Regions from separate parts of the Maricaulis sp. B-26 genome, predicted to be linked through region 3. Evidence: predicted binding sites of a transcription regulator. Region 3 holds the regulator's gene; each other region holds the start of a gene.
The links. Region 3 encodes LexA, which represses DNA repair genes until DNA is damaged. Its sites were predicted from a motif close to ATGTTCCNCTTGTGTTCC; they were not measured.
Positions count from the first base shown of each region.

Region 1: AC13HB_RS07950 (YifB family Mg chelatase-like AAA ATPase) is a predicted target of LexA. The motif match lies at 1,116-1,133, and genes of this name have one in related genera.
Region 2: recA (recombinase RecA) is a predicted target of LexA. The motif match lies at 1,101-1,118, and genes of this name have one in related genera.

Region 1 covers NZ_JBSXNX010000021.1:32,647-34,913, reverse strand. The annotation lists gene AC13HB_RS07950 (YifB family Mg chelatase-like AAA ATPase) at 1-954, opposite strand, end outside; gene gshB (glutathione synthase) at 1,189-2,142, opposite strand; gene AC13HB_RS07940 (BON domain-containing protein) at 2,139-2,267, opposite strand, start outside.
Region 2 covers NZ_JBSXNX010000027.1:68,478-70,744, reverse strand. The annotation lists gene AC13HB_RS13980 (putative 2OG-Fe(II) oxygenase) at 1-503, shown strand, start outside; gene AC13HB_RS13975 (hypothetical protein) at 500-700, opposite strand; gene recA (recombinase RecA) at 1,188-2,267, shown strand, end outside.
Region 3 covers NZ_JBSXNX010000026.1:35,484-37,750, forward strand. The annotation lists gene trpD (anthranilate phosphoribosyltransferase) at 1-32, shown strand, start outside; gene trpC (indole-3-glycerol phosphate synthase TrpC) at 36-848, shown strand; gene lexA (transcriptional repressor LexA) at 940-1,641, shown strand; gene AC13HB_RS12535 (ComEC/Rec2 family competence protein) at 1,863-2,267, opposite strand, start outside.

The sequences.
Region 1 (2,267 bases), on a different contig from region 3:
CGGCTGGCGCAGACTGTCGAGCACCTGGGGATGGAATTCCGGCAATTCGTCGAGAAAGAGAACGCCGCGATGAGCCAGCGAGGCTTCTCCGGGACGGGCGCGGCTGCCGCCGCCGACCATGGCCGCCATGGAGGCCGAGTGATGCGGCGCGCGAAAGGGGCGGGTCCGCGTGAGTCGGCCGCGCTCGACGAGCCCCGCAACCGAATGGATCATGGAGACGTCCAGCAATTCTTCGGCCGAGAGTGCGGGCAGGAGGCCGGGCAGGCGTTCGGCCAGCATTGATTTGCCGGACCCCGGCGGACCGACCATTAGGAGATTGTGATGCCCGGCCGCCGCGATCTCGAGCGCCCGTTTGGCGCCCTCCTGACCCTTGACCTGCCGCAGGTCGACCGCACGATCCGGTTCCACGAGCTCTCCGGGAACCGGCCGGGATAGAACCTGGCTGCCCTTGAAATGATTGATGAGCTGGATGAGCGTGGCCGGGGCAAGGATGGGCAGGTCCCCGCCCGCCCAGGCGGCTTCAGGGCCACAGGCCTCCGGGCAGATCAGCTTGAGTCCTGTCGCGTTGGCGGCGACGGCGGCAGGCAGGGCGCCGGGCGCCGAACGAATGCGCGCATCGGCACCAAGTTCACCGAACGCAAGATGCTCCTCGGCGGCGTCACGCGGTATGATATTGAGTTCGGCCAGCACGCTGATCGCGATCGGCAGATCGAAGTGAGACCCCTCCTTGGGGCGGTCGGCCGGTGCGAGATTGACGATCAGGCGTTGCGAGGGCAGTGCCAGGCCCAGCGCCGCGAAAGCCGCCCTGACGCGTTCGCGGCTTTCGGCCACAGCCTTGTCCGCCAGGCCGACGATCGAGAAAATAGGTTGCGCACCACCTGCAACCTGGACTTGAACGTCGACATGACGGGCTTCTGCACCCTCGAAGGCGACCGAGGAAGTCCTTGCAGCCATGGTATTTCCCTTCTTCGTACCGGGATTTTGAATCACCGGACCGGTGCATGAACTGCGTGTTCCGCACGCCTGGTCCTTGAATGACACCAGTCAGCGTGCTGATTTTTGACGCCGACTAACCGTCTGTGGCGACACAGTTTTCCACAACTCGCAGAGCTGCTGGATCAAAACGGGAACGAAGATTGAACAAAAATGCGTGCACGTCAAGCGTGCAACCGCGCATTCATCGCGAAATCAGGATCGGGACGCCAGCTTTCCCGCGACGCAATCCCAGAAGAGGGCGCAAGTATCGACACCGGAAAAGCGCTTGAGTTCCTGCACGCCGGTCGGAGATGTGACGTTGATTTCGGTCAGCTTTCCGCCAATCACATCGATTCCGACGAGCACCAGGCCCCGCTCTTTCAGGAGCGGTCCGATCGCGTCGCAGATCCGCCGGTCATGCGCATCGAGGCCGGACGCCTCGGCGCGTCCGCCGACATGCATGTTGGACCGAGTCTCGCCCTTCTGGGGCACGCGGTTGATGGCACCGACCGGCTCGCCATCGATCAGGAGGACGCGCTTGTCGCCCTTTTCAACCTCGCGCAGGAAGGCCTGAGCGATGACCGGCTCGCGCGAGCTGGTCAGGAACATTTCCAGCAGGGAGGAGAAATTCCCGTCACCGGGCGTCATCCGGAAAACACCCGCGCCGCCATTGCCGTAAAGCGGCTTGATGATGAGGTCCTGGTGCTCGTCCCGGAACGCTGTCAGCGCGTCGATATCGCGCGTGATCAGAGTCGGCGGAATCAGCTCGGGAAAGATGAGCGGCAGAATTTTTTCCGGGCTGGAGCGGACCCAGAACGGGTCGTTGAGGACGAGGGTCTGCCCCTTCAGCTGCTCGAGCACGTGCGCCGCGGTCTGATAGGCCATGTCGAAGGGCGGGTCCTGGCGCATCAGCACGACATCGGCATCGCGGGCGAGATCGAGCAGGACCGGTTCGCCCAGTTCGGCATGTTCGCCCTGGACGCGCTTCACGCGAACCGGACGGGCGCGCGCTTCCACGCGGCCGGCATTCCAGGCCAGGTTTTCCGGCTGGTAGACCCACATTTCGGCACCGCGCGCCTGGGCCTCCTCCATCAAGGCGAACGTCGTGTCGCCATCGACATTCACCGTGTCCATCGGGTCCATCTGGACCGCTACGCGCATCGTCATCGGGAGGTCTCCGGGCCACCAAGCAGTTGCGGACCGGAGTTAGTCACTTCCTCCTCCGGATCAAGTCCGGGGACGGGCTCGCCCGCACAAGCCTCCGCGCGGCGCTCGCCACGTGCCGGAAGATC
Region 2 (2,267 bases), on a different contig from region 3:
ACAAGACCAATCAGATCTCGGACAATCTCTACATTTTCGAGGAACCCGAGCTGAAGAGCATCAAGGACGCCGTCCAGGAAGTCCTGGACGTCTATGCCAACGAGGTGATGGGGATTTCCCAGCAGCTCTATGTCACGCAGTCCTGGTCGCTGATCAATCGTCCGAATTTCGGAATGCACGGGCATTCCCACTCGAATTCGATCATCTCCGGTTCGCTTTATTTCACTGATCTGCCCAACCCGCCGGGGAATATGATCTTCGACCGGCACCGCGAGTACCAGCAGCTTGACCTGCGGCCCGAGCGCGACAAGACGAATATCTATAACGCGCCAATGAATGCGGTGACGCCGAAGAAGAACGAGATACTGCTCTTCGCGTCGAGCCTGCAGCATCTGGTGGAGGTGAATTCGGCCGCAGATCCGCGCCATTCCATCGCCTTCAACACGTTCGTGCGCGGCAAGCTGGGCAATTTCCGGGACGTGTCGGAACTGACGCTCGGCTAGACCGGACCGGGATTGTCCGCATCATCCGCCGCCAGATCCCACCGGATCCGGTGGCAGCGGGCCTGTTCCTGCAGCTCGATCGCACTGCGCGCCTTGGAGAAGCCGCCGCGGCAGGCACGCTCGCCATGTCCCGTCGCCTGGACAAGGGCGAGGAGAGAGGCGGCGGCAAGACCTGCAGTGATGAGCGTGCGGTTCATGGAGTGCGGCGTCCTCGGAGCAGCTGAAGCAATCGGCACGGCCACGGCAAGGCGCGAGTGCCGACAGAGGCCAGACTGCCGCACAAAGCTTGCGATATTGCTGAATGACAGACCGTCCCGGCGCCCCGGCGGGCTCATAAATCATTTATGAGCTGATGCCGGAGAGCGGTCTTCTCCTACGCGACGGTGCCGACTCGGCGCACAATCCCAGACTGGCACCGGCGGCGATGAGGGGGTGGCGTGCCCGTCCATGCGACTGCGGGCGTACCTTCGGCGGACGGTCCGGTACATGCGGCTCGTTCCTGCGACCGCACGGGCTCGCCGCGTTAACCATGGTCATTTCGGATTGGCCTTGTGTCACAGGGATGTGCGCGCAACGTTCCGTTTTGTTAACCATGAAATGTTCCGCTTGTGTTCCCGGAACAAAACTGGTACGCCTTGCATCAGTTGCCCGGACCTGAGGGGCGTGAAATAAGGGATACAGGCTATGAGCAAGGGCGCGATTCGACTCGTGAAAGACGACAAGAACATGGACAAGCAGAAGGCCATCGAGGCCGCTCTGAGCCAGATCGACAAGGCATTCGGCAAGGGCTCCGTGATGAAGCTCGGCGACCGGCCGAATAGCGACATCGAGTCGGTGTCCACCGGTTCGCTGGGGCTGGATATCGCTCTGGGTATCGGCGGCTTGCCGAAGGGCCGTATCATCGAGATCTACGGACCGGAAAGCTCGGGCAAGACGACGCTGGCCCTGCACACGGTCGCCGAGGCTCAGAAGGCTGGCGGCGTGGCGGCTTTCGTCGACGCGGAACATGCGCTCGACCCGGTCTATGCCGGAAAGCTTGGCGTCGATGTGGGTGAGCTGCTCGTCTCGCAGCCCGATGCCGGCGAGCAGGCGCTCGAGATCGCGGACACGCTGGTCCGCTCCGGCGCGGTCGACATTCTGGTCATCGACTCCGTTGCGGCCCTCACGCCGCGGGCCGAACTGGAAGGCGAGATGGGCGACAGCCTGCCGGGCCTGCAGGCCCGCCTGATGAGCCAGGCGCTGCGCAAGCTGACCGGCTCTATCTCCAAGTCGAACTGCCTGGTGATCTTCATCAACCAGATCCGCATGAAGATCGGCGTGATGTTCGGATCTCCGGAGACCACGACGGGCGGTAATGCGCTGAAATTCTACTCCTCGGTCCGTCTCGATATCCGCCGTATCGGGGCACTGAAGAATCGCGACGAGGTGATCGGTAACCAGACCCGCGTGAAAGTCGTGAAGAACAAGGTCGCGCCGCCCTTCCGCGAAGTCGAGTTCGACATTCTTTACGGCGAGGGCATCTCCAAGATGGGCGAGCTGCTCGATCTCGGCGTCAAGGGCGATGTGATCGAGAAGTCCGGATCCTGGTATTCCTACAACTCCGAACGGATCGGGCAGGGGCGTGAAAACGCTCGGAAATTCCTGCTCGAGAACCCGGATATCTCGGATGAGATCGAACGCAAGGTGCGCGCCAATGCCGGTCTGATCGCCGATGAAATGCTCACCGGTCCCGATCTCGCGGGCGATGAGGAAGAAGTCGCCGCC
Region 3 (2,267 bases):
GCATGGCCGCCATTTCCCAGGGCGAGGCCTGACCCATGACCACGACCCCTGACACGCTGGCCCGTATCGGCGCCTACAAGCGCGACCATATTGCTGCCTGCAAGGCGGCCCGTCCCTATCAAGACATAGCCGCTGCCGCCCGCGATGTTTCGCCGGTGCGCGGTTTTCGCGCGGCGCTGGAACGTGCCGCGGTCGATAACGGTCTCGGCCTCATCGCCGAGATCAAGAAGGCCAGCCCGTCCAAGGGGCTGATCCGGCCCGACTTCGACCCGCCCGCGCTCGCTCGGGCGTATGAAGCCGGCGGCGCGACATGTCTCTCCGTTCTCACCGACACGCCCAGCTTCCAGGGTGCGGACGCCTATCTGGGCGCCGCACGCGAGGTCTGCGCACTTCCCGTCCTGCGCAAGGATTTCCTCTACGACCCCTATCAGGTCGCCGAAGCCCGGATGCTCGGCGCCGACGCCATTCTCGTCATTCTCGCCGCCGTCGACGACGATACGGCGCGCGCCCTGATCGAGGAAGCCGCACGCTGGTCGATGGATGTCCTGGTCGAGGTTCACGACGCGCCGGAGATGGACCGTGCCCTGGCACTCGAAGCGCCGCTCATCGGGATCAACAACCGCAATCTGCGAACCTTCGAGACCTCTCTGGAGACCTTCGAATCGCTCGCACCGATGGTGGGGAACGGCCAACTTCTCGTGGGTGAGAGCGGTATCTTCACGCCTGCGGATGCGCAGCGGCTGGAACGGGCTGGCGCGCGTGCCCTTCTCGTCGGGGAAAGTCTTATGCGCCAGGAGGATGTCACGGCCGCGACCCGGGCGCTCATGGCGCGCTCCGGCTCCGCTTGACGCGATTCAGGAACACTTGTAGAACAAGCGCGGTATTCCTGATTTGTTCCCAGGGCTTTTTCGCCCGGAACGCTGCCGAGAGGGCCGACCCGTGCTGACCCGGAAACAGAATGAGCTCCTGCTCTTCATCCACAAGCGGATCAAGGAAACGGGCGTCTCGCCCTCTTTCGACGAAATGAAGGAAGCGCTTCAACTCGCTTCGAAATCCGGCGTTCACCGCCTTATCACGGCCCTGGAAGAGCGCGGCTTCATCCGCCGCCTCGCCCACCGGGCCCGGGCGCTGGAAGTGCTGAAACTGCCCGAATCCGCGGCGGCCGTGGCCGACAAAACCGTGCCCAAGGGCGATCTCGGTCCGAATGTCGTCCGCGCCGACTTCAAGAAGCCTGCGGAAGACGAAACGCATGAGGGCACGATCGAAGTACCTGTCCTCGGCCGGATCGCCGCTGGCGTACCGATTTCCGCCATCCAGCACGAGACCAATCGCCTGCCCATACCCGTCGACATGCTCGGCTCAGGCGAACATTTCGCGCTCGAGGTCAAGGGCGACTCGATGATAGAGGCCGGTATTCTGGACGGCGACACCGTCCTGATCCGTCGCTGCGAATCCGCCGATACCGGCGATATCGTCGTCGCGCTCGTCGATGACGAGGAAGCCACGCTGAAGCGCCTGCGCAAGAAAGGCGGCTCGATCGCGCTCGAAGCGGCCAATCCGGAATACGAAACCCGAATTTTCGGTCCGGACCGCGTGAAGGTCCAGGGACGCCTCATCGGCCTGCTCCGCCAGTATCATTGAGAGCATCACTGATCGAAGCCTTGTCCCCCGGTCAGGCACTTTTTCTTTCCGTTCTGTGCCCCTTGCGAGGCGCGCGCGCGTGCAGGTAAGTGCGGGCACGCAAACTGGCGACATCAATCCCACACTGCGGGTCCAATATGGGAACATACGCGTTCTGTAGGGCCAACCTGCGAGCATACGCGTATATGTCCGGACCGACCGCGCGAGTTTCCGGCCCGGTGCTAGCGCTGCTGCCAGGGGCGCATGGGTCTGACGGGCGCGACTTGCCGGATACGCCGGATGCGGCCGCCCTCGGTCCAGATGAGGGCCCCGCCCCGGCGGGCCAGTTGCCCGGCGTCGAGCACGAGCGCCTCGCAACGGCGCCTGATATGCGCGGGCAGCGTCCGGCGCGTCACGATCAGGGCATTCAGCCGGCAATCTTCCCCGATTGCCTCCAGCGACGTCAGCGAGGCCACCTGCAAGCCTGCGGCCTCACCCGCGCAGCCGAGACTGTCGCAGGGCCAGTCGAAACGTCGGGGGCGATCGCGCTCGCCCTGACGCTCGAGGAAGACACGCGCGGCGAAACGGTCGCGGCGGCGGTCGCTGACGGCCCAGCCATCCTCCCCGTCCTGTGCCACCACCACCGC